Linked DNA regions of Marinagarivorans cellulosilyticus. Each later gene encodes a partner of the first gene's protein in a complex. Links are inferred from orthologs where the notes say so. Each region holds a gene or a part of one and is shown on either strand. Other genes may lie near its edges. The genes, in order: MARGE09_RS18360 and MARGE09_RS07090.

Evidence for each region.
Region 2: the proteins of MARGE09_RS18360 (region 1) and MARGE09_RS07090 are in contact, whole or in part, in an NMR structure (PDB 1QFN), measured with the Escherichia coli proteins. The link is inferred for Marinagarivorans cellulosilyticus from one-to-one orthologs.

The regions. Positions count from the first base shown.
Region 1 is NZ_AP023086.1:4,474,721-4,490,762, forward strand. Bases 8,887-11,607 are described here. They hold MARGE09_RS18360 (glutaredoxin), read right to left. Parts: upstream 10,508-11,607; coding sequence 10,265-10,507; downstream 8,887-10,264. Other genes in these bases: MARGE09_RS18345 (pyridoxamine 5'-phosphate oxidase family protein), read right to left, coding at 8,887-9,000; MARGE09_RS18350 (MAPEG family protein), read right to left, coding at 9,146-9,535; MARGE09_RS18355 (glutathione S-transferase family protein), read right to left, coding at 9,573-10,196; MARGE09_RS18365 (LysR family transcriptional regulator), read left to right, coding at 10,636-11,520. In the rest of the region: MARGE09_RS18325 (protein kinase domain-containing protein), read left to right, coding at 1-1,666; MARGE09_RS18330 (DUF1631 family protein), read left to right, coding at 1,957-4,188; MARGE09_RS18340 (cupin domain-containing protein), read right to left, coding at 5,977-6,630; more of MARGE09_RS18345, read right to left, coding at 6,907-8,886; MARGE09_RS18370 (thrombospondin type 3 repeat-containing protein), read right to left, coding at 12,075-16,042. UniProt on the Escherichia coli protein: The disulfide bond functions as an electron carrier in the glutathione-dependent synthesis of deoxyribonucleotides by the enzyme ribonucleotide reductase.
Region 2 is NZ_AP023086.1:1,773,724-1,790,535, forward strand. What follows is about bases 7,198-10,688. They hold MARGE09_RS07090 (ribonucleoside-diphosphate reductase subunit alpha), read right to left. Parts: upstream 10,290-10,688; coding sequence 7,398-10,289; downstream 7,198-7,397. Outside these bases: lepB (signal peptidase I), read right to left, coding at 1-737; MARGE09_RS07070 (hypothetical protein), read right to left, coding at 788-1,546; MARGE09_RS07075 (glycoside hydrolase family 3 N-terminal domain-containing protein), read right to left, coding at 2,027-4,486; MARGE09_RS07080 (hypothetical protein), read right to left, coding at 4,648-5,481; MARGE09_RS07085 (hypothetical protein), read right to left, coding at 5,704-7,104; holA (DNA polymerase III subunit delta), read right to left, coding at 10,696-11,745; MARGE09_RS07100 (LPS-assembly lipoprotein LptE), read right to left, coding at 11,732-12,301; leuS (leucine--tRNA ligase), read right to left, coding at 12,387-14,978; MARGE09_RS21555 (hypothetical protein), read right to left, coding at 15,204-15,338; MARGE09_RS07110 (lytic murein transglycosylase), read left to right, coding at 15,337-16,263; gap (type I glyceraldehyde-3-phosphate dehydrogenase), read right to left, coding at 16,346-16,812. UniProt on the Escherichia coli protein: Provides the precursors necessary for DNA synthesis. Catalyzes the biosynthesis of deoxyribonucleotides from the corresponding ribonucleotides.

The DNA.
Region 1 (16,042 bases):
CGGCGCTGAGTTTATCAAAGCGCTAGACGACCTAGATCTAGCCTACATTGCAGAGCAAGTCGCACAATACAATAGTGACGACACCTCTGACTTTGACACCCCCACCATGGTCAGCGAGCAACCGGTTCACCGCTATGGCGATAGCACACCCAGCGATGACGATGGCCCCGAAGATTTTACTCTTTCGTTTAAAACCGAAGAGCCACCCTCACTAAACCTTAAATGGCCTTTATATGTCGCCGGTGGTTGCGTTGCCAGCTTGGCCGCAGTGGGAATTTACCTTGTCGCCAGTTATCAACCGGCGGCCATTGAAGCTACCGCCCCCCAGGTGAAATCACCCAATGCACAAAGCAAAATAGCCCAGCTCGTATTAGGTAAACACCCCAAGCTCAGCAAAGAACAACAAGCCCAGTATGCGCAGCTAACCCATCAGGTCGAACAGGCTCACGAGGCCTACAAAAATTACGCCTCAGAAAAAAACCTACAACAGTTGGTTACAAGTTACCGCGCTATTTTAACGCTTATCCCTAACGACCAAACCGCGCAAGAAACACTCGCATTACTGGCTGACGAAGAAATAGCCAAACTGGAGCCCCAATTCAACAAAGGCGAATTTAAACAAGCCCAGCGCACACTCGCTAGCGTGCTTGAAATATTCCCTGGCCATAGCTCGCCGGCAATGGATAAAGCCCGCGCCCAAATGACACAGCGCAGCAAACTAGAAAAACTACTCGAAGATGGCCACCGCCTATATAAACGTCGCAATTACGTAGAGCCAGAACAAGATAACGCCGCCGCCGCATACCAAGCCGCGTTGGCAATAGCCCCCGAACTAAAACCGGCACACGAAGGCTTAGAACGCATTGCCAAGATGCTAGTAAAGCAAGCCGCTGGCGCCCTGCGTGAAAACAACCTTAAAGGCGCCCGCCATTACACCCATCAAGCGCTAACCATTTTACCCAACTATGTGCCAGCGCTAGAGATGGAGAGCAACCTGCTCAGCTCGGCCTCTATTGAGGAAAAAACCGAAGCTCTAATGATTCAAGCCCAACGCTACGCGAGCAAAGGCAATTATTACGCACCAGCAAACCGCAACGCCTACCAAACTTACACCGCTATACTTGCACTGGATAAACGCAACGGCCTAGCCAAAGAACGACGAGACCTACTGGCCGAACAACTGCAAAATAGCGCGCAGCAGCACATAGACGACGGCAACTACACTAAAGCACTCGCACTTGCCGATAATGCACTGGAAAACTTCCCCAAAACACAGGTTGTTCAAACCGCAGCGGCCAACATTCAAAAAGCTATTGCCCAGCACCAGTACCAACACCAACCTCGTATCGATACGATCCGGGCCTCGGGCTTACCCAAAGTACAAATCGATCGCGAACAGCCGCGCACCATTGCTGTTAACGACAAAATCTTTTTTAAGTTTGACTACCAAAATTTTGAGAACGCCAAGATTGTGCTATCGGCCAAACTCTATCGCGACGACAATAGCGAGCCTCTTGGCTCCAAACATATCTTTGTTAAAGGCCCACAGGGCGAAAACGAATTTGTTTTTGACCTTGCCCGTGGCGGTGCCCAAGCAGGGCGTTACCGCATCGAAATACTAGTGTCCGGTAAAGTGCTCAACCAACTGTACTTCCGCATAAGCTAACCCCTGCCTCCTTCCCCTTAAGTTATAAGCAACACCTAAAACACCACAACTTATAACTTAAGGTGCCTGCAATAGCGCGCTTACACTACCCCATATAACCAATAGTATTTTTAAACTGCCGCTTACGCCCTAATAATCTAACGCTTATCTCTAAAATGAGCCGCCCCTCACAACTCATACTTAAGCATGTGATATTGTTAATATTGAATTAAGAGAAGTACGCTTTTATTCCATTTTGAAATCAGAATGAAGCAGTAGTAATACGCCGATGCGTGAGACAGGAGCCCCAAGTGACAGAAGCCGCCAAAGCAGTCACCAATGTAATCGCCCTAAACCCAATACTCAGCCCGCAAGAGCGAGCCAACTTGGGCAAATTACCATCAGCTTTAACATGCCTAAACCAAAAAACACGCATGGTGCTAGAGGCACTGCTTAATCACTGCTTCGAACAATGCAACGACAGCATTTTTCACGCCGCAGATTGCGCAACCTCAACCGACATACAAAACCAACTATTTGATGCTAACCGCCTGCTGCGCGCGCAACAGCCGCACTTTTGCCAACACTTTCTCGGCGGCATTGATATTGCTTTTAGCCAGCTAGTCGATAACCACAACAAAAGTAACGCGCCAACATCCAACACGGAAGCAACCGATAGCGCAAGCCGCTGGAGCATTAACTTAGAAAAGCTGGAAAACGAAACCATAGCGCAAAACAAAAACCGGCTGGCTAGCATCAGTACACGCATACAAGGTGTACTTACCGCCCATAATATTGAGCAACACAGCAGTAACGACGCGCACCAGACCAACCCGCTACACCCAACGGTATTATCACGTCTGTACAGCACACAAATAACACGCCTACAACTGCCTGCGCCGGCCATGCAATGCATTAGTGATGTTTTTCAAGCATCCCTATTTGACCAGCTACACAACATTTACCAAGCTGTAGATAACCTGCTGGACCAAATTGGCGTAGCCAAAGCCAAAGAATTCGACAAGCACTTTAGTAGCAAGCACATATCACAGCTTAGCCAGCGCCAACCTAAAAATACTGCACCGCTCAACGAAGTGACCGCCAGCATTCTCGATAGCGTACTTGGGGAAAAAAAGCCCGCTAAGCTGGTAACGCGCAAAGAACTCATAACAATTATACAAGTCGCACAGCGCGAGCTTAGCAGCGCCACAGCTCTAGAATCGTCAACTTGCATGACGCAACTTTTACAGCAAACGCAAAAACGCTTAAATATTTCTGGTGAGCTATGCAACCACGACCAAGAATTGATCAAACTTATTGGCGTGATGTTTGAGGTCGTCACCCGCAACGATAATCTAGAACCCATGACCAAGGGTTACATTAACCGCCTACAAGTCACCACCATTAAAGTTGCCCTGCTGGACAAAACGTTTCTTATTAATAACCAGCACCCAGCACGCAGTTTATTAAACGAACTCGTTTTAGCAGGCCTTGGCTGGCAACAAAAACAAGACCCGCACTTAAAGTCCGAAACTATTCGCACCCTAGACCGCATTACGCACAATATTGTCGAAAACTACGGCACCGATATCACCATATTCATAGAGGCGCTCGCGGTTTTACGCAAAACACTTAACAACGAACGCCAGCAATTATCCCTGCTGGGCATTCGCTTACACGGTAGTGCGCAAGGCAAAGCCAAAGCCAAAGAAACCGAACTTATCACCGACACCCTTATTGCCAAAATACTGAATACTGCCAATGCGGCACCGGTTGTACATGCATTTGCCACCAAACTTTGGCGCAACGTAATGCTAGTAACCGCCATGCGCGACAGCATTACCTCGCCTAAATGGCTTGCACATATTCATCTACTCGAAGACATTTGCCATCTAACAACCGCCTGCACTAACACCGCCGATAAAATAGAGCGCAGTAACGCCCTACCTAAAGCTATGCAATACATTCAGCAAGCGCTAACCACTTGTGCACACAACGCATTCGATACCGCCGAAATACTCGAAGAACTGCACCGAACATTGTGCAGCTGCCTAAAAGGCAAGCCTGCGCCCACACATTACCAGCTTAAAAATAGCCACCAAAACGAAGCGCCTGCACCAGGCAGCTTAGAAGTATCACCAAAAACGAATAGAGTACTTAAATCTCAGTACCAAACAACTGCGGCCACCCCAGCAAGCGCTAACACGGCACAACCAAAAACCGAACAAGACACCCCTGCCGATGCTCTATTGCGCGAACAGGTAGCGCAATTCCCCCGCGGCGCACTATTTAACTGGGAAGCGCCCGACAAAGGCACAATCCGCTGCCAATTAGCCGCCATTATCAAGCAAACCAATCGCTATATTTTTATTAACCGCAATGGCATCAAAGTCATCGATATGGCCATAGATGATGTAATAACTGCCATTAAAAGCGAACAACTTATTCCGCTCGAAAATAATAGGGTGTTTGACAAAGCTCTGGAAGAAGTCGTTACCGGCCTACGCCGCAACCAAACAGACTCTATAAGCAACCGCCAATAGAACACATTTACACCACAATGCAGACTTCGCTTGCTGCCACTGCCGAGCACGCCTATAATGGCCTGCTTGATGAACCAAAGGCCAACTAACAGCCTATTGGCAATACTCTTCAAGTAGATGCAAGATCCGCGCATTGAAAGAAACACTTTTCACATCAAGCTGCTTACCTCACTATTTTGTGCAAGCAGCTTGCTACCGAAAAGGGGGCGATTAGGATTCGACGCCGGTAACAAAATCTAAGGTGCATGTCGTGATGGTAGCCAATCACGTTAATCCAAAGCTGCACAATAATTAGTTGCCAACGATGACAACTACGGTGCCCAACTAGCTGCGTAAGTAGCCTGTGAAGCACTACCTAGCGGTTCGCCGCTAGCGGTCTTTAGCAAGGTGCCAGTACCGCGTTAACGACTGTCATATAGAACTGGATAGCTGTGTTGTTTAGATCGTGGCAACATTGCAAAACTTTAAGCGAACTCGCCCACCACGCCCTGCCCGTTGGGTAGTGATTGGGTTAAATTAATTAACGGAAACTAAGCATGTAGAGCCGAAGACGGAGTGCTGACGGACGCGGGTTCAAATCCCGCCGCCTCCACCACCCATAAAAAAACCCCATTCAGTCTTTTTTGAATGGGGTTTTTTTATGGGTGGTGTAAAGCGCTGGCTTGCACCTAATACGTAACGGGTTGACGTGCATGGATGCGCTAATACCGCGGGCGCAGGATGCGCAAGAGCGGTACAAATCAAAACGTCCGGAACATTTTGCACCGCCGAACGGCGCCCGAAGGGTCAGGGCCATGGATGGCCCTGAGTATATTCCCGCCACCGCATCAAGCCTCGCTATAAACTCCCAGCGAAGCAACAGTCTTTTTTGAATGGGTTTTTTTATGGGTGGTGTAAAGCGCTGGTTTGCACCTAATACGTAGCGGGTTCACAAAACGTCCGGAACGTTTTGCACCGCCGAACGGCGCCCGAAGGGTCAGGGCCATGGATGGCCCTGAGTATATTCCCGCCGCCACAATAATGAGATTCGCTCAATATCCGGTCCAGCCGTCTCATGTCTCATATCGGGCGTAATCAATTACCGAAGGAGCATAGCCAATCTAAGCGATGTAGAGCAATTAATTCAGAAATGAAGTTTGAAGTTTACCAAGTTAGCTCAATATAAATTCCCACCAGCAGCCCCAGCAGCCGAGCATAAGATAATCATTTCGCAGGCGCGCAAGCCATCCATGGAATCTCTACACGTGTTCCATACACGCGACGGCCCGCACAATTACCTTGCACCCACTAGTTACCGCATGATTGGCTTTACCCAAAACGGATTTCCCGCCGCCCATCAAAATCTTGCCCCTTGAGCACAACAGTATCTTTGGTTAAGTTGGCGGCGGGAGTTGAATAGATAACCTATATTATTGAATATAAAGATTTTTTCGTAGTCTGTTAAATCAGATACCGAAGGAAAATTGCAGCTTGGATGAGCTTATGCCTTGGCGTTTGAATAAAGCTTAAAAGGTGTGGCTGGCGAGACGTTTACAAAACTCCTTTGTTGGACAATTTGGTAACCACCATGAACGCTCACAACTACGGATCAAATCAAGCTAATTAGGGCCGTTTAGGGGCACAAATATCGATAGCTAATCGCAGGTATTTAATGGACTTGTTCAGTTGCGAAAGGGGGAACTGAACCCGCGTCCCGCCCCACCACCAAATTTTTAAGCCCTAATGAGTCCTTACTGGCCTTTAGGGCTTTTTATTAACCTTCAAACTCAAAAGCTAGCTCAAAGTAAATCACTCTATTGGCAAATGCCCTGTCTTGACCAAAATGACGGTGTCCTCATGAACATAAGGATGATGCTGGCTCATGTGAGGGTTGCGAATCCACGTATGCTTCGGATACATGCCACACTCATCTCTAAATATTCCCGAGAGAACCAGAATTTCTTCTCCACCAAAGTGTCGATGTGGCTGAAACACTTCCCCTGCGGGCCACTTAACCAAGGCGACATGCTCACTTTCAAAACTGTACAGCGACATTACCTCTAGGCTACCTATGCCCTGTTGCCAAGGAAATGTTTTTGTATCGACCCGAACTTGAGTTGAATCCTTCTGATTGAATTGATTCAGTTTTACGAAAATAGTGCAGCCCTCTTTACTAAAAGGGGAGTGAACACTGCCTGGAGGGTTGCGAATATAAGTGCCCGGTCCAAAATCGCCCGTTTCGTCGGAAAACACTCCCTCTAACACATAGATTTCTTCACCCAAGGGATGACCATGCTCTGAAAAACTAGCGCCCGTTTCGTACCTCACAATACTTGTTGTATGCCCAGACTCTTTAGCCTCTCTTTCAAGCGGTTTACGTGATACACCTGAAACTGGGCTTTCAGTCCAGTTCATAGCTGAGGTTTCGATCACCAACCGCTGGGAAAGATCTATGTTTAACATCCAACACCTTCCTTTCTTTTACCCAGCAGAAATACTAGAAAAGGTACAACGTAGGTTATCAAGGCCGGCAAAAGTAGAAAATTCTCCTGACCAAAGATTCCATCGTACTGATTTACTAATATTAATAACGTTCCTACGGTTAGTGCGACTTGCCCTGCTTTCAGGCCATGAACCTTAACCAGCTCTTGAAATATCATCACCCACCCTCCGAGATAGAAATCACTGCAATCGAATGGTTCACAAATGCTAGAGTAACGCTTTGTAAAACCTAAACACCTAAAGTCCAATAGAAATCCTAGCAACCTCTTCTCCTTCAACCCTAGCCGGAACCGAGCAGCACAATAAAACCTCTCCATCGTCCACCCCCTCTGGATGTTCCGTTTCATAAGCGACTTTGCCTGACGTCAGTTTCACTTTGCATGCACCACATTGTCCGCTTCTACAACCAAACTTAGGAGCAAACCCATGCGCTTCTGCAAATTCCAATAAGTTGCCATCTTCTTTTGACCAGGCCTGTTCAACTTTAGAATTGGAAAACTCCACAATAGCTTGATAAGCAACTGGTTGCGATACGACGCTTTTCGTTGCCTCATCAGCATTTCGTTTCAATGACGCCGGGCCAAATGCTTCGGCATGAATACGAGAATCGCTGACACCTAACGAGCGCAATAAATCATAGCTTGCCTGCATAAATCCGGCCGGACCACAAAGATAACAATCGTATTCATCCAGTGGCAATATTGCTTGAAGCAGGTCTTTTGAAATATGACCGACGTGCTGAAAGTCTTTTCCGGGTTTTGAATCTGGACTGATTTCACTCAATGCCCAATAGGCTTGTATCTGATTTTGAGACGCCTCAGCAATCCCATTAAATTCTTCAAAGAATGCCCTTTGTTGATGGCTGCGCGCAGCACCAATGAAGGTGATCGAACGCATTTTTCGCGTTCTAAGCCCCTCACTCAATGCATGTCGTGCCATCGAGATCATCGGCGTAATGCCGACACCACCCGCAAGAAGCAGAGCCGGACGATCACTCTCTGAATTATATTGAAATGCTCCCGTGGGGGCTTTAGCGAGTATCGTATCCCCTACATTTATGTCTGAATGTAAGTAACTGGAAAAAGTCCCTTTAGGGCGCTTACCATCTGGTGAATCTTCGCGCTTTACACTGATTCGATACTGATGATCAGCCGGCGCGCTCGACAAGGTGTAAGTACGTATTTGTTTTTTACCTTCAAGTTCAGCCTTCAGGGTAAGAAATTGCCCAGGGATAAACTTTAGCGCCTGATGCCCAACAGCAGAGAGATAGAAGGATTTGATGACACTGCTTTCCCGAACAATCTTCTCAACTTTATAAGGCCGCCATTCGTTCTTAAGTTTTGCAGCATCTTCCGATGCTTTGGCTTCTTGCCAGCTACCTGTCAAAGACGTGTTAGGAGAAAACGCCTGCAATTTCCATCTGAGCGGAAGTGCATATTTGAGTTTTCGCCCATGATCAAGGTGGAATCTCCATAGCTGCTCTGCACCTTCAAAATACTTTGTCTCAGGCGAATCCCACAAAATCTCTACGGTGCCTGTCAATGTCACAAGGTGACCGTTTTCAAAGTCAAGAAAGAGCAAACCAGCCTTGGCATTTTCAATAAAGTTCCCAAACGTATTATAGTGGTTGTTGCCCATGTAATCTGGAATGGTCAGCGTCTTGTCATCATCCACCCGGACAAAACCTGGCCGACCGCCTCGATGAGAAACATCTGCACCTTCGCTGGCCTCTTCACTACCATTAGCAAGGTAGCTAGCCACAAAAAAAGTATCACTATTCGAGATCAGCGCCTGTACACCCTGATCAAACAACGTGATTTCTTGAACTTCAGGCTTCGGTATTGAATCAGCACCCAGCCATTCCAATTCACGAGTTTGAATATATTGTGGACAGTTACCAAACGCTTGATCTACATTCAGCTCAAACCCTTGTTCCGTTTTACGCTTAATGTGTGCCGCTAATCGGTTCCTCCGCCGTGTTGGCAATTCTATTCCGAGTAAACCGAGTCGAGTCTTAGGCACAATGGCTTCCTGAAGAGGGTCGCCTTCTACAGGTAAGGTATTAATCGATAGCGAGCGTTCATTTTTCGAGTGCATAAACCCAGGTGAATTGAACAAGATGGAAGCCCACGGCCAACCTTCACCATCGGCATGCCCGACAAAGACAAACGGCAACTGATTATAGAACTCTCGATGCTGATCTGGCATAAAGTCTCGAATAACCTTTCGACCAAAACGTTCCATTTTTTCCCTAACGCCCATGCGAGCCTGGATTTTTTGTTCGCCCGAATGAAAGGGTGAAGGTTTAATATCCTGTATTGAGTTTGTCATAAGGTAATCCTCACTACGCAGAACTTAACTGACTATGCACTTAATTGGCTAAGTATATGCACATAATTTTTATTGGGCCGACCATCGGAGACTCCTCCTTGGTCTGACCCTTTTGAATCATTAGGTAAACCGTTTTAGATACGACTTATGTGAAAAGTGGAGCGCCCACCATCACAATACCTATGATGCCGGTAAACCATGCAAGTGTGCGAATCCAAGGCACCCCAAGTGTATAGATCACCGCATGCACAATGCGGCTCACCAGAAAAATCTGAGCACCCAAGGCACTGACGTCATTGTTTAATCCTAACCCGTGCACTGCTAGCATGATGGGCGCAAATATGGCGATGGCTTCAATCAAGTTTCGGATGGCTCGATTCAGCCTATCATTCCAACCGGACCAAGGTGCAATGTCGTGTTGATTGCCTGCAGCAACCGGAAGCCCTAAAAGTATAACGTTGCGCGTACCTTGAATAAGGGTGAGCGCGAGTAGTAGTCCGCCTGCACCAGCAAGCATTTGAATTTCAGTGATCATAGTTTCATCTCCTAATCATTTCGACATTTTGATTGTCTTATCGATTCAGGCCAACGGCCGTTTTTTGCATTGGCACAAAGCCATCAAGCGCTTCAAATCTATTCAACCACGCGACAATATTCGGATAAGGTTCAAGTGACACATCACCTTCCGGTGCATGAGCGGTATACGTATAGTTGGCAACGTCAGCAATAGTCGGCGTACTGCCCACTAACCAATCTTGCTCCAATAGATGAGCTTCAAGCAGCTCAAAAGTATGGTGTGCGATAGCCTTGGCGTTTTCATGATCCAAACCAGCACCAAACACGTTAACCAGTCTTGCGACCGCAGGACCAAAAGCGATCTTTCCTGCCGCTAGAGATAAGAAGCGTTGAACGTCTGCAGCTGCCTTCGCGTCTCGAGGTAACCATTCGTGGTTAGTGTCATACTTACTGGCCAAATAAACCAAGATGGCATTAGAATCTGAAAGCGTTGCTTCACCATCCTCAATTACCGGGACCTGACCAAAGCGATTTTTTTTCAAGAAGTCAGCTTGTTTGTGTGCGCCATTTGCCAAGTCCACATTCACTAACTCGGTCGGTAAACCAAGCAATGACAAGAACACCTCAACGCGATGTGAGTGACCGGAAAGTGGATGACGATATAGTTTGATTGTTGACATGATTTAGCTCCTGAGTGAGTTTGTGATTAAAAAGTTTTTACTTAAGTTTCTGTTGCAAGCGGCTTACTTTACTTAGGCAATCTATTCTGCTGCTCAAGCTTTAAAAGGTCTTCGAACCCTCCTACCGCCAGATCATCAACAAAAATTTGAGGAAAGGTTCGCGCTTGAGTACGTCTACGTAGCTCTTGGAATTTCTCAGGCTGCGCGTAAGTGTCATACTCGCTGTAGTCCAAACCTTTACTTTCAAGAAGACGTTTAGCATGCGTGCAATAGCCGCATCCTGGTCTTGTGTAAATTTCAATTTTGTTCATATATCTGGCCTCCTGTTGTTTCAGCACTCAACTTGGTGCTTACTGCCGATGAAGATCAGTATCCAAAAAATCGACTTTGGGAAAAACCGGCTTGCTGTTGAATGATTGTCAATGATATATTGACAATCATGGATACATTAGATGGATTGAGAACGGTTGTGGCCGTAGTTGAAACCGGCTCTTTTACCGCAGCAAGCGACCGGCTAGGGCTTTCGAAAGCCTTGGTCAGTAAATATGTCGGAGAGGTGGAAAAACAATTGGGGGTGAGGCTATTTAACCGGTCTACCCGTCGATTAGCGCTAACCGAAGCCGGGCAAAATTATTATGAAAACGCACTTCCCCTGATTGATAGCTTTAATGCACTGGTCGATGATGTCACAGGAGAACAGGGATCACCAAGGGGGTTGCTTAGGGTTAGCGCCCCGCAAACCTTTGGCGAAATGAAGCTATCTCCAGTGTTACCCCAATTTCTCGATAAGCATAAAGAGATGCAGGTCGAACTACTTTTGGGTGACAAAGCAATTGATATGCTTGAAGAAGGTATTGATGTCCGTATTCTAATCGGTGGCGTTGATGATTCCAGCATGGTGGCAAGATCCATCAACACCTTTCCCTTGATACTATGCGCGTCACCCACTTATTTAGAATCAAAAAAAGCACCAGATTCTCCAAACGATCTAAAAAATCACACTTGCATCATCGACAGTAATTTCCGTATTGGTAAGAAGTGGCCTTTTGTCACACCTAGCGGCGAAACGGCATCCATTGATGTGATGTCTCGCGCTTCTGCAAATAGCCCAAGAGCCGTGAAGGAAATGACGTTAGCGCATGGAGGCATCGGTATGATTCCTCGATTTATTGTCGAAGAAGAATTGAAGAATGGCACGTTGACTCAAGTATTACCCAATTACAGAACACTTGAATTTGGTCTATTCGCCATCTATCCCCATAGGAAGTACCTATCGAAAAAAGTACGCTGCTTCATTGATTTTTTGATGGATGAATTCGGATAGTAAGCGTTCGGCGATAAACCTAAACTCACACTCTAAATAGGCGATACCTATAAAACAAATTTTGTTCGGCTATGTCAACAGAGTTTCTGCTAGCTTCTGACAAACAGGGTTCCGAAGATCCTGCGTAAGCATAAACCCGCATTAGCTTACTAATTAAATTTATGGACTAATTCAATTCATATTGCGGGAACCAAACCGGTGCCCCATACCACCGCCCACAATCTAATACCACCGAGCACGTTAATGAGAGGCAATTCTCCTCAATTATTGCAGTGCGTTATAAACCAGAAACGCCAATACAAGCGGTATTCGATAACTTGCAAGAAGAGGCCATCATTCTCGTCAGGAATCAAGGGGCAGTTGCCCACGCGGCTAAATCATTAAACTTCGCTATGTTGAGTAAAAGGGGTGGTAAAGCTCACAATGATATTCAATCGAATAGGGTAGAGTTCGAGACTGCAGGCCCACTGCCCCAAAAAATGTAGCTTGCCCATTTTAATAAATAGGCAAGCCTCGCGATAAGGATTCAATGAGCTTTGAAACGTTTATTTAACTTAATCTATGGTTCCGCAGGCTTTACCTAAGATATCGCCCAAATCAACACAAATAGTCATAGAATCCCCCCTAACGGATGCCGACAGTTTTGAGCTGGCTATGACCTTGCCATTTCCGTCTCTTATCGAGCCTGAAACTTTTGCGGTGACGCCTTTTTTCGTGCTGACCGTGAATTTAGATTTGGCGGAAATTTCGGCCACTTTGGTGCGTTCACCGGCAATAATTATATACAACGGAATTTTCACCGAGGAAGACCCCGTTAATGTCAGGTCTTTGCGTGTCGCCTCCCCTTTCAGCTTAATATTAGCCAAGCCAGCAAAATCCGATTTCCCCTCAATGGTGAATTTGTCCGCGCGTAACACTGCGGTTGCATCACTATCAAAACTAATACCCGGAATACCCGTACTGACTCGACCGACGATTTTTAATTCCCACTCATCCCAGTCATCCTCTTTAAGCGGGAAAGTACCGGAGAAGTCGATTTCTCTTGAAGCTGACCCAGACAGCATTTTTGTGCGGTTCTTGGCCGAAAAACTAACGGCATCGGAATCGATTTTAAAATATGCTGAGGCAATGGGAATGCTGCTTGTTTTAATAATACCCAAATCTTTTAGTAACGGTGCTGCAAAACTCACATCGTTATAAAACTCAAAAGACGAATCAGAAATATTATCGGCCGATATTTTTGCAAGTAGCTCGGTTTCTGTGGTTTGACCAAAGCCTAAAATATCGGCAATTTCGTCTGGCAACAGATTCGCAGCACTCAGCGATTTAGAAATACCCGCTACAATCAAACCATCAGAAGATGCCCCAACCGTTGCCTGACCAAGCTTTAAATCAGCATTTAGCAGTGATAATAGTGAATTTTCATCATCGGATAATGCTGTGCTAAACGTTACTGTGCCATTAGCCCCAAAAGCAAAACCAGAAGCATCACCATTAAAGACATCATCCATCGGTGCAGAAACATAAATATCACCGCCAACAGTCACCCCAGGGAACTGCTTTAATGGAATATCACCCCGCAGTAACAAGTTAGCATTGTCAAATGCGCCTAGCACTTCTTTATCGCTATCGGAAATTGTAATATTTTCGAGCAGGCCAACATCGGCCTCGAAGGGGATATTACCCTGGGTAGAAATACCAATCCCTACATTATCAATAGACGAAAAATACTTACTCCCACTTAATTCGCTAGAACCATTAATACGACCGTACAAGAAGGGGTCATTAGGATCCATTGCTAAGGTAATTTTTTGTTGCGGAACAAGGCCTGAATTTAAAGCAATATCGCCAAGCTTCAAAACTGTCTCGTTTTTAAACTTGAAAAAGACATAATCTTTTTCATCTACCAAAGGCACATCTAAATTTGATAAATTTTTACCTTGATCAATCCCAAAATCCAGCTCAACCTCTTGCCCAAAATCTAACTGTTCGCCATCACCATTACCTAACTTAAGGCTCTTAATTCGGGCGGTCCCCCTAAACCTTCCGCTATCATCAAATTTTGCCGTCGCTTGCGTTAACGGAATTCTCCACGACTCACCATTTTTAGCATTCACGTCAATATACAGCGTACCTATGTGGACACCACCAACATCGGTAACAACCCCTCTAAAGACGCCACTAATACCATCACCCAAGGTTAAAGTGTGAATACCATTCGTGTTAGCAGGCGCCACGCCTGCAGGGCAGCCATCAGGGGCTAAGCCACTATCATTCGGACAAAGGTCGATATAATTCGCAATGCCATCCTTATCGCGGTCGGCTCGAGTATTGAGCACATTTACATATAATTCATTCTCGAGTGTAAAGGTGCCTACTTCTGTCGGCATAGTCATCGCGTATTTGATGATCGAATTATTCAGCTCATCAGCAGCGCCTCGGGTATCTATTCGAAGCTGAAGGGGTAAACGCTGCAGACCAGGCTGCATATCTAGCTCACTAAGCGGCGCGCCATCTTGCATTAGCGTCATACTCAGCCCATCGGAATTGGAAACATTGGTGTCACTGACATCCAACGTTTGTATAGCACCGGTTAAATTACGTGCGACTAACTCAACGTCCAAAGTTTGCACTTGGCCAACCGCTGTATCAATAAAAATACCTTCTGATTTAGGCCCAGCCAGCGCAACATACGACGACACAACAGGTGACACAAGCTCCCATTGCGGCACCGGAATATTCATTTCACGTACCGACACGCGACAAATAATGGATCCGCACTCACGGTCTGTCTCTACTTGCTTATACGTGAAAGAAAAAAACTTAGTGGTAGGCGAGCCTGGGATATCAAACGTACCGTTACTAATACTTTTATCTGTATCAAAGGCCGACGCATTTAACAGGTTTAGCTCTGTATTCAACAGGGGGATTCCCAAGCTACGCACTTTTGCTTTTAGCCTGCATGTTGTAATTTGAAACAAAGGCTCATAAGTACAATAGCGAGGTTTCACCAAAGACACCTTAAAACCTAGCGGTATACTTTCTGTGGCGTCGGCAACGAGGTTTTTATCCTCATCAAACTGAAATTGACTATGTTGAAAACCATAAAAATCCAGTGTGTTGTAGCCGGCCATAGTAGGCTCTACCCCAGCGAGTTTTTGCTGTAATCGGAGGTTACCGTGCGCATCGATTGAGCCTTCTAGTTGAGCACTATTAATCGTAGCGCCACCGCGATTAAGTAGCATTTCTCCAGTAATTTCACCCGATACTGGGTCAACAGACGCCATACTATCAACTGAGGTAAAACGGCATGCCTGTACACTGGAATCATAATTACGCAACTGGGCTAAAGTGGGCCGCTTATCAAATAACGAACCTTTTAAAATCTTTTGTATTTGCGCAAGGCGTGTGGCCCCCACCTTTACGCCAATTAAACTACCAACATCATTAAGAAACCCTGTCGGGTCAACCATTTGAGCCGTCGCTTCATCGGCAAAAGCCACTAGCTTTTCGTAATTCTCATAGGTACGGCCTGCAGGACTAAAAATCATTTGGCGCATTAATTTATCGTACTCAGCGACAGCATCCACTAGACGTGGATATGTGACTGGTGTTTGAATCCCTAAAATAACTAGCGGTTTCTGCCGCCTAAAATTAAGTAAATCTATCTCACTCCAAATACTTTCAATTTGATCGCGTTTAGCTTCATAGTCGATTTGCTGCAGCTGCCAACCCACAATAGCGTCAGCATTACATAAAAAAGAATTAACCTCGCCGCGATATCCCCAGTGCAGAACACCATCGGCATCAATAATCAGAGAAATGGGTTGCTTGTTACCTCCAAGATCAGTGTTCGCATAGTATTTTTGGCCATCAGGTAAAGCGCGAATACCCTCTACTGCCCCGTAGGGTGTATTTTTATTCACCTGCGATACAGGTATCCGCCGGCGCGTATCACCCGAATAAGCCAGTGTGTAGTAACCCATATAGGGCGACGTACATGCATCACCACGCTCATCATTCTGGCTTTCTAGCCCCTGAATATCTTGGACCGTATTCACTTGATCCACATTGGAAAGCAGTGGGCAGTTATCGGCAAAGTCAGCAATTAAATCGGAGTCTTTATCCTCAACGTCTAAACGCAAACCGATATAACGACTACTTGCACCCTCTGTTAAAATATCCCCTTCGGGGAAGACGCTACTAATGGATAAAGCCAGAACACCTTGGGTATCAACAGTACCGGAATATGACCAAGCAACCGCTTCCTGCCCTTGCTCTGTCGTTAATTGGCCATCAATAACACCCGCGAAATTTAGCGATTCAACCGCCATAATATCGAGGTCTTGCAGTTGCGACTCTATAAACTGTGTACCGCTTAATACGCAGGGCTCACAATTGATATTGCCATCTTGATAATACAGCGCCAAGTCAATGGTTAGCTCGCCAGCGCGATCAATCACAAAGCTATCGAGTATTAATGCCTGTTCAATATCGGGAGAGGTTTGTGTGTTTTTTTCAA
Region 2 (16,812 bases), 2.7 Mb from region 1 along the record:
AGGAAAAAGTAGTGATTATCGGGTACTTTATATTGACCTACCATAGCGGAATTTCGCTTGACCATAAATTGAATATTGTACGGCTCTTCAAGCCCTTCTCTAGCATGCAATATGTCGCCATCAGGCTCCTCGCTTAGCTGGGTGATCAGTTCACCGTTGATAATGACTCCGCGCCGTGTGACCTCGATAGTATCGCCAGAGAGTCCAATCAACCTTTTGACGTGTGGAAGATTACTGTTCGGCGGCAAAAACACATAGGATTCGCCTCTCTCCATAAGGTTGTTATTAATGCTTTCGCTGTCGAAAAGTTGAATGCCAAATGTTCCGTAGGTACCGTATCCAAGTTTGCGAATAATGACAAAATCCCCTTTGTTTATCGACGGCGCCATCGATTCTGCGGGAATACTAAATGGCTCGATCAGAAATGACCGGGTTATGAAAATAGTAGCGAAAAAAGCAGTGATTAACGCGGGTGTTGCCCACCAATGTGAGTACCACTTTCGAGGGGACTTAATGCCATCCTTTTTCACGATGAGAAAACCATGAAGCGGGCAGGCTATGATAAGCACTGAAGTGCTCCATATGCCGTATCTCCAATCAATAACTCCTAGTAATATCGTTATTGCGCTGTATAGCCAAAACAATCGTGGTTTATTGAGATATAAAAATATAAACGCTTGTATGAATGGACCAAAAATAATAACAGGCCAAACTTTAGGTTTCCAATTTTGACTCATAATGTAACTCAGTTAATTATTGGTTCAATAACTCGATTAATCCGTATGAGTCACTTAGCTTTGGGTTTGAATTCCCTAACCACTTTTACATCATCTCTCATCGGCCATACCTCTGTCATGCCTTCGGAATATAGCGCTATATGACTCTTGCTGGCAGTGATCAAGAGTCCTTTGCTCAATACTTTTTGTTCTCCTGCTATTTCAACGAGCGATACACAATTCGAATTTTCTCTGCTATCGGTAGTAATGCAATGTTCTTTTTCGTATTTTTCTACACTAGTAGAAGCGATTTCTGTTCCGTATTGATAAGGGAGTATACAAACAAATAATGCCCCGATAATAATTGCAATTGGCCAGAAAATATACGAGCAGAGTTCGTAAACAGCTGTCGCGATTAGGCCCCAGCGATATGCTGTTAGCCCGAAATACTCTGGCCCTTGATTTTCTTTACTCAAAGTACCATCGATAAGAATATTGCTTAAGCCAAGCTTTCGTCGTTTTACAATGATTGCTAGGCCGTAGAGCATGCATGCAATGACAATGGCTACCCAAATGAATGCGTAATGCATATGGCTAAATAGGAAGAGCAGAAACCTAAGCCCAACGACCCACGTCTCCGTAACTGCCTCACTAAAACCTCGGTTAAGCAGGCTACTATCAAGGCCAAAGGTATTTATATAACCAAGATAAAACGAATACCCCGCCGTCAACAAGCAGGGCGCAAGAAAGGTCAATACCAACGCCGCCAACTGAAGTTTTTCGGCTATCGATTTAATTTCGTTATTTTTGTTGTTGTCGGGGGTTGTCATTATATTTAAAATCTACGTAAATGTTTCAGCTGCTTAGTTAGGGTTGTGATTTCGTGGTTAAACGATGTATTCACGACGGGACCCTTGTTTTTCTTGGTCCGATGCCTGGCTCTTGCAGTCGCAGTATTTTGAGCAACACTACGCGCCGCACCAACAACCAACACTCCAGCGCCAATAAATAACCCCAAGTTATTAGCCTTGGATTATTAGCGCCTTTCATTACACCTCCGAAACATTAACACTATATTGACCAACCCATCAGATAATCAATGTCTCTGATCCCATTGACCCTGTCATTTTTGACGAGGAGGTAATCGAATTTGGGTTCGCTGCAAGCTACTAAAGCCATCGCAAGAAGATTTATAGAATAAGCTTTAATATTCATTTAAAGGTCCATATCAATGATGTCAAAGTGTTTAGGGGGGCGTTGCCCGATTGCCGTTTTTTTAAAGCAATAATGCAGATCGATTATGGCCGGTATTATTGCTTCTTGAATATTGGATGCTCCGAGTTTTCAGAGGGGGCGCAAGGGGGAATAATAGTAGGATCTATCTTGAAGGCAATGAGCGTTAATGTGATGGATAAAATAATAAGAGCTGGTACCTTTGTGTCACTGAATACGTTGTCGTGAATCCTGCTTAGCAAGCCTTCTTTCCTTTCAATTATTTGCCCGTTTCTTTTGCTGTATATTTTAGCAGTTAAGATCAGAAATGCTATGGCTAGTGCTATGATTATCCATTGGAGTGTGGTTTTGTGATTGTACTTTTTATTTTCTTGTTGTTTTATTGGATCCTTTTTCTTTTTGATATTTTCTTCTTGTTGTTTTAATTTTTCTTGTTCTATTATTTTTTCTTTTAATGATTCAATCTCTAACGTTAGTTGCTTTTCCTTTGCTGTTGCATAGTATTTAATTGGTTCAAAGCCTTTGGCTGGATTTATTTTTATGGGGTTCTCATTTAATGCGTCTGGGTTGCCTCCAAAATTAATAGGTAGCTGATCTTTATTTTTTGGATTTATTTCACCATTCAATAAGTCAATATCTGATTTGAATGATAGGCTATGTTTTGTGAAGTTTCCGTAAATATTTATTCTGGATGAAAGCTCTTTCGAGATTATTGTTGGAGTGTAGTGTATTAATAGTATTATTTTCTCGAGAGCTTTTGGCTTGAAATCCAATCTCATTTTCTCTAAAGAATCCATGTCGTCTATGTTAAGTGCTGTGAATATGATTTTGTCGACACTTTTGTCTTTTAATGAGGCCTCTAGAGCTTTGTTGAGCTTGCCTCTTGAGTGAAGTCTGGGGGTGCAGTTTTTTGTATGTTTTTCCGATTTGCAAATCGGAAAAAATTGAGACGATTTAAATTTGTGGGCAAAGGCAATTTTGTAGTTATCTATGTAGTCTTCTTCGATGTAAAAGTGTATGTTTGTGTCTGAGTTTAAGTCTGATATGTTTGCGGTGTCTTTTGATATTTCATGAAGTTTTATGGTCGCGTTATCGATAGTGATCTTAACGAGGTCTTTGATGTCTTTGTGTTTTGTTCTCTTTAGGAATTCAGGTTTTGTAAGATCATCTATATTTTGTAGCTTTTGTTTTATCCATGCTCCTCTAATACCCAAAAGCATTTCTGATGTACTACCTCCAAGCTTCTTGTTATGCGTGGCTTTATAGTAAATTATCTTTTTTAGTGAGGATCTAAAGCGTTTTTCAAGTCTTTCATTGTTTTGTATTCTTAATGTTAGTTCGCTGACTAGTGTTTTTAGGTCGTTGTAGTGGAATGCTTCGTTTATTCCGCGTTTAGGGGTGTTCGGGAGTTCCACGTGAGAAAATATTAGCATGTCGTGACCAGATTCAAGAGCTTCAATGGCAATATCTGTATGGCTTTTGTTGTATTTTTTTCGGTACTGAATGATGGATCCCATATCAGTTAGATCATCCGATAGGATTAGCTTTTCAGAAAAGTTTAGTCCTGGTATGTCTATGCTTTTTATTAATACGGGGTTGTTTTTTTGAAGTAGGTTTGTGACGAATAATTTGCTAAATGTTATTGGTTGTTGCTTGTCTGCCTCTAGGAAGTCGAGGTATACGTGTGAAGTCATTATTCCATCTAGATACTTAGAGAAGTTTTTATAAGGGAGTAATTCTTGCTTTAGTCGTGAGGCGCCTCCGTAATACGTAGGGAATTTTTTTGTCGAATGCATACTTCCGATCACAGATCCTAGGCCTGGGAAATGTTTCGCAATAGACAAGACTCCAGCTTCTCTTATACCTGTAACAAAGTGTGATGCAGAATTGTAGACTCTGTCAGGAGAGCCGCCAAAAGACCTATTTTTGATAGTTTTATCAGCATCGCCTTGGGTGGAGCGATCAATGTCTAGCACTGGGCCTAGCAGCATGTTAATGCCAAGTGTCGAAAGTTGAAATCCTACCGCTTTTCCGTTTAACCTGATTAGCTTTGCGTTGGCCGTTGATGCTAGTGTCAAGGCTGGGGGGGGCTGAATAACGGCCCCTGGAAATGAGGTGAAAGAAGGGCCCTCGAAATCTGCGGCTAAAAATATAGGCAGCTTTAGCTTGGATTTGTCTGATAGTGATTGAAGGTGGTTGTGGAAGCCGATTATAGAGTTTATTGACTCAAGATGAAGCTCAGAATCGTTTTGTTTTTCATAATTATATGAATTCAACATCACCCCCCCTACTCCTAGGGTCGCAATTTGTTCTTCTAATCTAGGGTTTCCTGGGTAATTTTTCGTGTCTCCAGCTGCGCCGATAATTAGTAATTGGCCGATAGCATCTTCTATCGCTACGTTTTCAGAAAATTGATTTATTATTTTAATTTCCTGCTCATTGAGTTCGCTCGGTGCTGCATTGGCGACCAATATAGTGCTTTTAATGATGGGCATGAGAAGAAATATTGAAGCAATTATCGTTGAACTCATTTTCATTGTTAAAAACTCCTAATTTGGCTGTGGTTTCTTGTGAGATGCCATTTTTTGTGAGCGTGCTAAACGCTAGTGGTATATTGAGGTTTTTTATTTTGAGTCTTCGAGTAGAGGTAAAAGTGCAAGTTGGAGTGCGCGCTCCTATGAATTGCACGACCTGATTTTTAGTCCGTTTTGTAGCTTGTTGCAAACGCCATTAAAACTTCCACCGTATATCTGCGCATAAATTTTGAGTAGCCAACGAATAAGGTGAATGCTAATAGGCCGGTAAATGTTGTAAAGTACAGAAGGTTTATATTTGTTATGTCTGAAATAAAAGTTGCTGCTGATAGCCAGAAAAAGAGTAAAGCTATTAGCGTAAGATTTCTTAATAGTCCGTATAGTGTCACGTAGTTCTGGAACTTCTGAATGTGATGATTCGTATTCTCTAGCGTGTAGTGATATATGTAGGCGAAGTAGTTTTGATTGTCTGGATTATATTCTATCTCTTGGTCAGGTTTTCCATGCGTCTTTATGACGTGCTCGATTTTTTTTATTATAATGTTTTGAAGTAGGCCATCTAATTCTTTAGCGTAAAGAAATTTCATTCTCAAGTGGTCGCCGAGTATTTTGTCTAGAATGGATATTGGGAATAATATTACTATAAATATGAGTCCTCTTATTTTTTTGAAGTTGTTATTATCAAATGAATTAAAATAACCTTTTATTTCCTGTCCTAGTAAATATTTTGACGCATGTCCGTGTCGCTTGATTAGGTATAGTTCAATCACCCATGAGGACACTAGGCTCAATATGTGGCCCATAACATAACTTGCCAAAACAAAGGGAAGGTACTGTTTTGCACTGTCGGGAGTTGTGTAGTTAAGTATGGCCGTAATGTTTTGGTTGTCCTTAAATATATGGCTCATATAATAACTTGAGCATTGGATGAATATTATTCCAGGTGTTAGATACCCTAAAAAATCATATACTGAAAAAGGGTTTTGCTTGATTTCCATTGGATGTTCCTTGCTTGTTTTATTAGAAGAATGCCTTTGTGTTTTTTTGTCTGGCCTAAGCAGTGGCCGCTACAATCTCCTATAGATCGCGTATGTTTATTAGGGAATGATCATTGTTGGTTAGTGCGGTGATTTTTGGTGTTTTCGATACCGAACATGATTTGGGTGTGGAACATTTTTCTAGTGTCTTTCGGATTTAATTGATGGGTGGTCTTTGGTTTTCTATTTGTCAATACTTTTTAGTGTTTTTTCGATGTTTTCCGATTGCTCTTCGAGAACATCTGAAGATCGCTTTTCTAAAATTTTTGTTATGCGTGACATTCCAGGTATTTTTTCTAATTTTGATATTGAAATATTTAATTTTGAGCTTGTTTCGAGTGCATCGATTAACGGGTGGTCTGATGTGTCGTAGTTTGATATCAATTTTCCGGGGTTTTCTGCACTGACATCTAATAGGTTGTAGAGAAGTTTTATTCTCAATTCCGTAGAGATACTGTCTTTTTCAATTGATTCGATTTGACTGGAAAGCCCTTCGAAAGTTTTGCTTAAAACTTCTTTGTGTGTGTATTCTTCTACAAGTCGTTTTGATAGGTTTGACTTTTTATTTGACGAGTATGCCAGCCAAACTAAAGGGATATATAGTGGTATTATGGCTGCCATCAGTCGAGGTGATTCGTAAATTATTGTCTCCAGATCTTTTCCTGTAGTCAATAAATATGCGTTGACGATAAATGGAATTAGGGAAACTGTTACGAGTCCGACAATTGACCAATTAAATATTTTATTTAGAGCTTCTCCTGAATCTATTTCGGATTTTCGTTTTTCACTAAATGCATGACTTAAACCTGCTGTCATTGCATCTGGAAGTAGGTCTTTTATTTTCTGCGATGTTGCAGAGTGCTCTGAATTCCATTTGCTAATTTTTGTCGTGACTATTTTTGACTGCTCGTCAATAAAAGAATTTTGTTTCTTTTGTGATTCGTTAATTAAAGTGTTTATAGTCGACTGTGTCGATTCAATTTCGTTTTTCAGTTCATCATAAGCCACCTGTAGCTCGCCTTGAAGGCCGGGCACAAATTTTTCTAGTCCCGTTTCGCTGTCATTTTCGTTATATCCGAATATTTCTAAGTGGGCCTCTTCAACTTCTTCCTTCTTTTTTGATATGGCCTTATGTAGTAGTCCTATCTTTGTAGATGTCTCTGTCCCTGATGCGGAGAGTTCTTTTAGTTTCTCAACTAATCCGACGTATTCATCAAGGTTTGATAACAGTGAATTCATATCTTCCGATTTGTTTTCAAACAGTCTTATTTTTTCTAATACTTCTTTTGATGCTGAGGCCGCGGCCGTTACGTCTTCTTTTTTTCTAAGTGAATCTTCGTGTGCTTCTTTTGTTGCTAGGCTTATTTTTTTAATTTGACCTAGTGCTAACTCAGCTGCTTCTTTAGCGTCAAGCGCTCTGTTCCTGTATTCAGATGTTTTTTTTGCTGCCTGTCTTGCTTCAGCTTCTAGTTCAGGGGGGCGTTTTGAAATTTCATCACTTAAAGTTTTCAAGTCGCTTTTTATAATTTCGACTTCTTTCCAGAGTTTGACCCGCTCTTCGTCTAGGTATTCTTTTGAGATCATTATTTTTATCCTCAATCTTGGCGGGTTTTTGGTATTGGTTATGTTTTCGAAACTCTAAGTTTAATTTAATAAGCCCCACCCTAATTTTCAGGGCCGTCGGAGGCAGGACGCCGACGCAGAGCGTACAGGGATGTATTCAAAGCGTGCCCAGAAAGTTAGGGTGGGGCGGCCGTGCGAAGGGCGATCTAATCTCAACCAGCCCATGATCCACTCCACAAAAAAACATCCCAAGTTAAATATCCAGCTGAAAAAAAGGCCCGATACCTTTCGATATCGAGCCCCTTCGTCAGATCCTACTGACAAGCCTCACAATCAGGATCATCCAGCGAACATGCCTGTGGCACTGCGGCGGGGCCGCTGGCCATTACGTTGGTCTCATCACCGGAGGCCACCTTGTTGTGGCTGCCGCGCTCTACCGTGGACTTCTCGGTGCTAGAAGCGGCCAAGGCGCGCAAATAGTAAGTGGTTTTAAGGCCGCTGTACCATGCCATGCGGTAGGTAACGTCTAGTTTTTTACCGCTGGCGCCAGCGATGTACAAGTTTAAGCTTTGCGCTTGATCGATCCACTTTTGGCGACGGCTTGCGGCATCTACCAACCAGCGTGGCTCTACCTCAAAGGCTGTGGCGTACATTACTTTTAAATCTTCCGGTACACGGTCGATTTTTTGTAACGAACCTTCGTAGTACTTAAGATCGTTAATCATCACGTTATCCCACAAGCCGCGCTCTTTTAAGTCGCGCACAAGGTAAGGGTTAACCACGGTGAACTCGCCAGAAAGGTTCGATTTAACATACAAGTTTTGGTACGTAGGCTCGATAGACTGGCTAACACCGGTAATGTTCGCAATGGTTGCCGTAGGAGCAATAGCCATTACGTTAGAGTTACGCATGCCTTGGGTTTTTACTTTTTCGCGCAGAGTGTCCCAATCGAGCGTGGTGTCGTGGTTCATTTCGATGAACTGCTCGCCACGGTTTTCCTCAAGGATTTTGATGGAATCGATAGGCAGAATGCCCTTGCTCCACAAAGAACCATCGTAGGTGCCATAGCTGCCGCGCTCGGCGGCTAGCTCGCTAGAAGCCTCGATGGCGTGGTAGCTGATAAGCTCCATAGACTCGTCGGCGAACTGCACGGCCTCTTTACTGCTGTAGGCAATGTGCTGCTTATACAGGGCATCTTGGAAGCCCATAATGCCCATGCCTACAGGGCGGTGGCGCATGTTACTGGTGCGGGCAGCCGGTACACTGTAGTAGTTAATGTCGATAACGTTATCGAGCATGCGCACAGCGGTTTTAATGGTAGCGGCCACTTTAGCTTTGTTTAGCTTGCCATCTTCCACGTGCTGCGCCAAGTTAACCGAGCCCAAGTTACACACGGCAATTTCTTCGTCGGCTTTGGTATTAAGGGTAATTTCGGTACACAAGTTAGACGAGTGAATAACGCCGGCGTGTTGCTGCGGGCTACGCAAGTTACAGGCGTCTTTAAAGGTGATCCACGGGTGGCCTGTTTCAAACAGCATGCCCAACATTTTGCGCCACAAGTCGAGTGCACGCACGGTTTTGAACAAACGGATTTTACCTTCGGCCGCCATTTGCTCGTACTCTTCGTAGCGCTCTTCGAAGGCTTTGCCGAATAAATCGTGTAGGTCGGGTGCGTCGTGTGGCGAGAACAGCGTCCATTCTTTATCTTCGAACATGCGCTTCATGAACAAATCGGGTACCCAGTTAGCGGTGTTCATATCGTGGGTACGGCGGCGGTCGTCGCCGGTGTTTTTACGCAGCTCTAGGAATTCTTCAATATCCAAGTGCCAAGTTTCTAAGTAAGCACACACAGCGCCTTTGCGCTTGCCGCCTTGGTTAACCGCAACAGCGGTATCGTTAGCCACTTTAAGGAAAGGCACAACACCTTGTGATTTACCGTTGGTGCCTTTGATGTAAGCGCCTAGCGAGCGTACTGGCGTCCAGTCGTTACCTAAGCCGCCGGCAAACTTACTGAGCATGGCATTATCTTGAATAGCGCCGTAAATGCCGTGTAGGTCGTCGGGCACGGTGGTGAGGTAACAAGAGGATAACTGCGGGCGCAAGGTGCCAGCGTTAAACAAGGTAGGTGTAGAGCACATGTAGTCGAACGAGCTAAGCAAGCGGTAAAACTCGATGGCGCGCTCGTTCTTTTCTTCTTCGCGCTCGGCAAGGCCCATGGCTACACGCATAAAGAAAATTTGCGGCAATTCAATGCGCACGCCGTCGCTGTGAATAAAGTAGCGGTCGTACAGGGTTTGCAAACCTAAGTAGGTAAATTGCAAATCGCGCTCGGCAATAATGGCTTTGCCCAGTAAGTCGAGGTCAAATTCTTTAAGCGCGGGTGATAATAGCTCTAGCTCTACGCCTTTTTCGATGTAAGCCGGTAGGGCTTCGCAGTAAAACTTACCCATTTCGCTTTGGGTGGCTTTATCGGCCACGCCTAAAAAGCGCAGGGCTTCGCAGCGTAATTTGTCGAGCAATAAGCGCGAGGTAGCGTAAGTGTATTCTGGCTCGCGCTCTACCAGTGTGCGTGAAGAAATTACCAATGCGGTGTTTACGTCGTCTTCGGTTACGCCGTCGTAAAGGTTGCGCATGGCTTCGGTAAGAATGGCGCTAGGCTCAGTGTGGCTAAGGCCGGCGCAGGCTTCGGTGACCAAGGTGTTTAAGCGAATCACATCCAATGGTAATAAAGAGCCATCGGCTTGCTTAACGTTAACATCGGGGTATTTGAATTCGGTGCGGCTTAAATTCTTTTGCGCTTCGCGCAGTTTGGCGCGCTCGGTACGGTAAATAACGTAATCGCGGGCCACTTTGTGCTCGCCGGCGCGCATTAGGATTAGTTCTACTTGGTCTTGAATTTCTTCGATGTGGATAGTGCCACCCGATGGCATACGACGGCGGAAGGTAGAGCTAATTTGATTGGTGAGCTTTTCTACCGTTTCGTGAATACGGCTAGAAGCAGCGGCAACACCGCCTTCAACGGCCAAAAAGGCTTTAGTCATCGCGATGCTGATTTGGTCGTCGTTGTAAGGTACGACAGTGCCGTTGCGCTTAATAACACGCAATTGCCCAGGTGCATTGGCAGCCATATTAGAGGGTGCTGTAGCTGGCGTTGTTGGAGCGCCTTTTTGGGGGGCGGCCGGTGTTGAATCTGCATCTGTTTGCATGGGTATCTCCTAAGGTGCGCTGTACTTGTGCTTGTATTGTGGCGGCTAATTATTCGAGTGTGCGTCGGTCTAACGTGACCTAAAAAAATGTCATTTTGTAGTGCCGAACGACAGTGCTTTACCGGCGCACTAAAAAATGTACGAGATGTGTACAAAATAGCGCGCCAAAACTGAGCAAAACACCATATGTTGGGGGTCGTGCTGTATCGGGCTACAAGATAATGCGGTTTGGGCAAAGTTGCAACTGGAGGAAGCAGGGGGAAAATTGTGTGTAAATTGTGGGTATTTCTGTGGACAACTGGCGCCAAGGGCCGCCGTTATTGACGCGGCGCAAAGTGGTGTGGCGCATATGTTCGCAAAGACAATTATATTTTATGGCGCCAGCTTTTTATGCCGAAATAAACCTTTACTGATTAAGCTGTTGCTGAAGCGCTTTTGTGGACAAAGCACGCACGCCAGAAAGCATTAATGTAATGTCGTTAATTAAGCCCCAAGCATCTTGTTTACTGGCGCCCTTAATGGCGCGGTCGGCCAGCGCGCACTGGCGTAATAGCAGGCGCAGTTGGCCCGCTTTTAAGCGGCCCAAGGCTTGGCGTACTAAGGGTATGCGTTTGTCGAAAATACCGTGTTGTTTAGCCACGCTTTCAATGCTGCCACCGCTTTGCTTGGTAAACAGTAGTGCATTGAGGGCGCGAATTTCGCGCGATAGCGCCCATAAAATAATGGTGGCTTCGGTGCCTTCTTCGCGCAGGCCTTGCAGTGTACGTGTGGCGGCGCGTGCATCGCCACCGGTGGCGCGGTCTACTAGGGTGAAGATATCGTAACGGGCGCTGTCGACGACGGCATTGGCCATAGTGCGGCCGTCAATCACGCCATCGTCGCTAACGAGCTTAAGTTTTTGAATTTCTTGTACGCAAGCCAGTAGGTTGCCTTCGACTTTGCTGGCGAGTATGCCTACGGCATCGCTGCTGGCACGCAAGCCTTCAGACTTTAAGCGCAAATCGACCCAGCGCGGGAAAAACTTGGGGCTAATAGGCCATATTTGCAGTGTGCCGCCCACGCTATCGACGGCTTTAAACCATTTGGCGTTTTGCGTGGCGCGGTCAATTTTGGGGAAGACCAGTATTAGCAGGGTGTCTGGGCTTGGGTTTTTACAGTATTCCAGCAGTGCTTGTTTGGCGGCATCGTTGGGTTTGGCGGTGTGGCTGCGCACCTCGATAATTTTGCGCTCGGCGAACAGGCTCATGCTGTTGGCGCTTTGCAGCAGTTGTTGCCAGTCGAGGTTGGCGTCGGTGTGGTACAGCTCGCGCTCGCTAAAGCCTTGTGTGCGGGCGGCTTGGCGCAGCATGTCGCAGGATTCTTGCACTAATAGCGGTTCGTCGCCGGTGATAAAGTAAACCGGCAGTAACGGGCTGCTGCAGTGGTTTTGCAGTTGTTCTGCATTAATGCGTGCCATGGCTGCTGCTCGTGTGGGCGCTGGTGCTTTGGGTGCTTTGTGCTGGCACTGTTAGGGTGTTTGTATGGCTCATGCTTTGCAGCAAAATGCGGTTGATGAGTTCTTGCCGCATTTCTTTGACGAGGGTTTGCTGCTCTTCGGCTTTGGCTAAGTTGGTGCCGGGAATAAAGTCGTATACCCGCTGGGTGGTTAGGGTGGTGGGCAATGCAGGCTGCGCGCCTTTGGGGGTGTAGCTGTAGGCAATTTCTAGGCGCAACTCGTACTGGGCTGCCGCGCCAATACTGGTAACGGCTACGGTGCGCTTTTCGAGCTCTTCGGTATCTAACCAGAGCGTGAGTGGTGCGCTGGGGGTAATTTTTACGCCGCGGCGTACCAAGGTTTGCTGCAGTTGGCGAGCAATTGCGGCGTAAGGGTCGGCGGTTTTTAAGGCGAGCTCTGGCGGCAATTGCCCTTTATTAAAGCCGCGAAGTTGCCAGCCACAAGCGGTAATGGTGAGGGCCAATAAGCCGATTAAGGCAAACCGAAGTGATGTTAAACGCGGCGTGGCTGAGGGCATGGTTAGCGGGTCTCGAGTAGCGGGTGGCAGGCAATACTGATTGTAGTGAATGCGCCTTGCACCTAGGTGCAAGGCGGGCGGCGCTTTAGTTGGCGACGATATTAACCAGCTTGCCAGGCACTACGATCACTTTGCGCACGGTTTTATCGTCGATAAAACGCATAACGTTTTCGTCGGCCATAGCGGCTTTTTCGGCGTCGCCTTTGCTGACATCGGCCGGTAGTTCGAGCTTGCTGCGCACTTTGCCATTAACCTGTACCACAATCGTTACGCTTGCACGCACTAGGGCGGCTTCGTCCACTTTGGGCCAAGGTGCATCCAGCAAATTGCTGCCGTGCCCTAAGCCTTGCCAGAGTGCATGGCAGGCATGGGGGATAATCGGCGCAAGCATAACCACGGCGGATTCTAGCGCCTCGCGCTCTACCGCTAAGCCCAGTGGTGTGGCGCGGTCGGCGTTGCGGCTGACGTCGTTTAGCAATTCCATAACGGCGGCAATGGCGGTATTAAACGTTTGGCGGCGGCCAAAATCATCGCTGACTTTGTTGATGGTTTCGTGCGTTTTGCGGCGCAAATCGGTATGCGTGGTCGTTAGCGCATCTACCGTAAGCGGGCCGGGTTCACCAGCTTCCAAATGTAGGTGTACGGCGCGCCATAGTTTTTTAATAAAGCGGCTGGCGCCTTCTACGCCGGAATCTGTCCACTCTAGGCTTTGCTCTGGTGGTGCGGCAAACATGCTGAATAGGCGAATGGTATCGGCGCCGTATTCGCGCACCACGTACTCTGGGTCTACCCCGTTGTTTTTCGATTTGCTCATTTTGATCACGCCGCCAAATTCTAGCGGTTGCTCGGTTTCGGCATGGAAGGCGTTGATCATTTTGCCTTTTTCGTCGCGCTCAACGCGGACATCGGCGGGGGCTATCCACTCGGTGCGACCGCCTTCTTTAATAAAGAAGGATTCGGCGTTTACCATGCCTTGGCACAGCAGGCGGTCGAAAGGCTCGTCGCAGTTTACTAGGCCTTCATCGCGCATGAGTTTGTGGAAAAAACGGGCATACAACAAGTGCAAAATGGCGTGTTCGATACCGCCGACATATTGGTCCACCGGTAGCCAGTAATTGGCTTTGTCGGGGTCTAGCATGCTATCGGCATTGGGGCTGGTGTAGCGCGCGTAGTACCAGCTAGATTCCATAAAGGTATCGAAGGTATCGGTTTCGTGCTCGCCTGCTTGGCCGTCGATATTGCCTTTGCGCCATTCGGGGTCGGCTTTAATGGGCGATTGCACGCCGTCCATTTCGACTTCTTCGGGTAGCAATATAGGCAGCTTGTGCGCCGGTACGGGAATTTCGCCACCGGCGGCTAAATTAAAGATGGGGATGGGGGTGCCCCAGTAGCGCTGGCGCGAAACGCCCCAATCGCGCAAGCGGTAATTGGTGGTGGCGCGGCCTTTGTTGGCGGCCTCTAAGGTTTGCACGATGGCGGTAAAGGCGCCGTTAAAATCGAGGCCATCGAATTCGCCCGAGTTAACCAGTACGCCTTTGTCGGTAAATGCGGCTTCGGCCAAGTTGATTTCGGTACTGTCGCTAGGGGCGATCACTTGGTTAATGGCAAGGTTGTACTTTTTGGCAAATTCGTAATCGCGCTCGTCGTGTGCGGGCACAGCCATAACGGCACCGGAGCCGTAATCCATCAATACGTAGTTGGCTACCCAAACGCTAACGGGCTCGCCGGTAATGGGGTGGGCAGCGGTAATGCCGGTATCAAAGCCTTTTTTCTCCATGGTGGCCATGTCGGCTTCGCTGACCGATTGCACTTTGCAGGCTTCGATAAAGGCGGCTAGCTCGGCATTGGTTTTGGCCAGCTCTAGTGCGATGGGGTGCTGGGCAGCCAAGCTTACGTAGGTGACGCCCATAATGGTATCTGGGCGGGTGGTATAGACCTCGAAGCCTGTGTGCTCGGCTACCGGCGTTGTTAAGTCGAAGCGCATTTCTACACCGCGGCTTTTGCCTATCCAGTTGCGCTGCATGGTTTTAACTTGCTCGGGCCAATGCGGTAGTTTATCTAAGTCGTTGAGCAGTTCTTCGGCGTAATCGGTAATGCGGATAAACCACTGCGGGATTTCTTTTTTCTCGACATTGGTGCCACAACGCCAGCAGCAGCCATCTTCGACTTGCTCGTTAGCTAATACGGTTTCGTCTACTGGGCACCAGTTAACGGTAGATACCTTTTTGTAGGCCAAACCTTTTTCGTACAGGCGCGTGAAGAACCATTGCTCCCACTTGTAGTAGTCGGGTTTGCAGGTGGTGACTTCGCGGCTCCAATCAAAACCAAAGCCTAGGGCTTTAAGTTGGTCGCGCATGTAGTCGGTGTTGCTGTACGTCCATTTTGCCGGTGCGGTATTGTTTTTGATGGCGGCGTTTTCGGCCGGTAAACCAAATGCATCCCAACCCATAGGGTGCAATACGTTTTTGCCCAGCATGCGCTGATAGCGCGAAATAACGTCGGTAATGGTGTAGTTGCGAACATGCCCCATATGAAGGCGGCCACTGGGGTAGGGGAACATGGCAAGACAGTAGAATTTTTCTTTGCTGGTATCTTCTGTTACCGCAAAGCTGTTGTTGTCTAACCAAAAACGCTGCGCGTCTTGTTCGATCTCGGACGGATTGTAATTCTCGTTCATCAGTTGTTTGATCTCTAACCCAGTGAGGCAAAGGCGCTGCCTTTGCAAAAAGCTTGTGATTATAGGGCCTGAGCAGGCTAAATAAAACGGTGCCGATAGCCCGATGCCAAATTGCTTGGCCCTTAGCGTGAATAAGCCTGAATTTTATGGCGCAGCAGGGTAAATGTTCAAACCGTGATTGCTGGCATGAGCGTTGCTGGGAGGACAACAGAGGACAACAGAGAATTACAGCGTTGGCGATTTTGATTTTTGCCAAGTAATAACGGTATCGTGCACTAAATAGAGCTTAATGGCGGGAAATGAAGACGTGATTCCTGCTAGCGTAACACGCGATATGCACCAAATAAGAGAATTGAGCATGACAACTGCCCCAATGCAGAGCGAGCGGCCCGAGCCCTTCGAGCTTTTCTGCTCGCAATTTCGAAGCCAGCGGGATGCGATTGTATTGTTGCGCCAGTTGCACCATATGTCTAAGGCGGTTCAGCGCCACCGCGGTATGACAATGGCTTTGTTGGCGGGCAATACGATGTTTGAAGGTGACTTTGCCATTTTGCAGCGCCAAGTCGAGCGCAGATTAGCCTCGTTAGAAATTTTTGCTGCTGCCGGTGGCGACTTACTGAGCGAGCGCGACCAGCAAAACCTGCACAATGCTTGGAATACCATCAGCGCCGATTGGCAAAACGATGATGTAATTGATAACTTCGAACTGCATTCGCACTTTATTGAGCAGCTGCACAGCATGATGGTGCAGTTGGCAAAAAAAATTGAGCGCCCAGTATCTGCCGCTATGGTGGAAGACCACGGTGCCGAACTCATCGGCAGCGAAGAAAACTACCCCAAAATTTTTAAACAAATCGAATTACTCAATTTTATTGCTAAGCAAACGCCGGAAATGGTCGAGCAATTAGCGCGCATGCGCGGCTTGGCCACCTATGCTGCGGCTAAAGGTGAGTGCGAATACTATTTGGACCGCAAGCTGCGTTTCGCGCTGCAATGCGTGCGCACCCAGCACGAAAAACTACGGCTGCAAGCCGAGCGCATGCAAAACATATTAGAGGGCGCTTTACCTTCGGTAAGTTATATTAAAACCTACGAATTGAAGCTAATGTTTTTGTTAAACACTGTAGATATGGATGTGCTTTCGGGTGCGGAAATAAGCAGTAGTTCGCACCAGCTCTTTAAACTGGCTACCGAGATTATTGATGTTTATCTCAAGGTGGCCGAAGACGGTTTTGATGTTATCGCTAAGTGGCACGACGAGGATTTGGAGCTTTGGCTGGCTTAGGGGGTGGGGCGTTAAGATTTTCGCTGGCTTTAATAAAAAAAGGGAGCCAAGTGGCTCCCTTTTTTTATCAGCGAATATTTAATTACTTAGCAATATGAGTAATTAAATCAACGACTTTGTTTGAATAACCAATTTCGTTATCGTACCAACTTACTAGTTTTACAAAGTTGTCGTTTAAGGCAATACCTGCGCCGGCATCAAATACAGAGGTGCATTTTTCGCCAACGAAGTCGTTCGAAACAACATCGTCTTCGGTGTAGCCTAATACGCCTTTAAGCTCGCCAACAGAGGCCGCTTTCATTACCGCGCAAATATCTTCGTAGCTAGCCGATTTTTCAAGGCGGCAAGTTAAGTCAACAACAGAAACATCTGGCGTAGGTACGCGGAACGCCATACCGGTTAATTTGCCGTTAAGCTCTGGAATAACCTTGCCTACCGCTTTGGCTGCACCAGTTGATGAAGGAATGATGTTTTGGCCTGCACCGCGGCCGCCGCGCCAGTCTTTTACTGATGGGCCGTCAACGGTTTTTTGGGTTGCGGTTGTGGCGT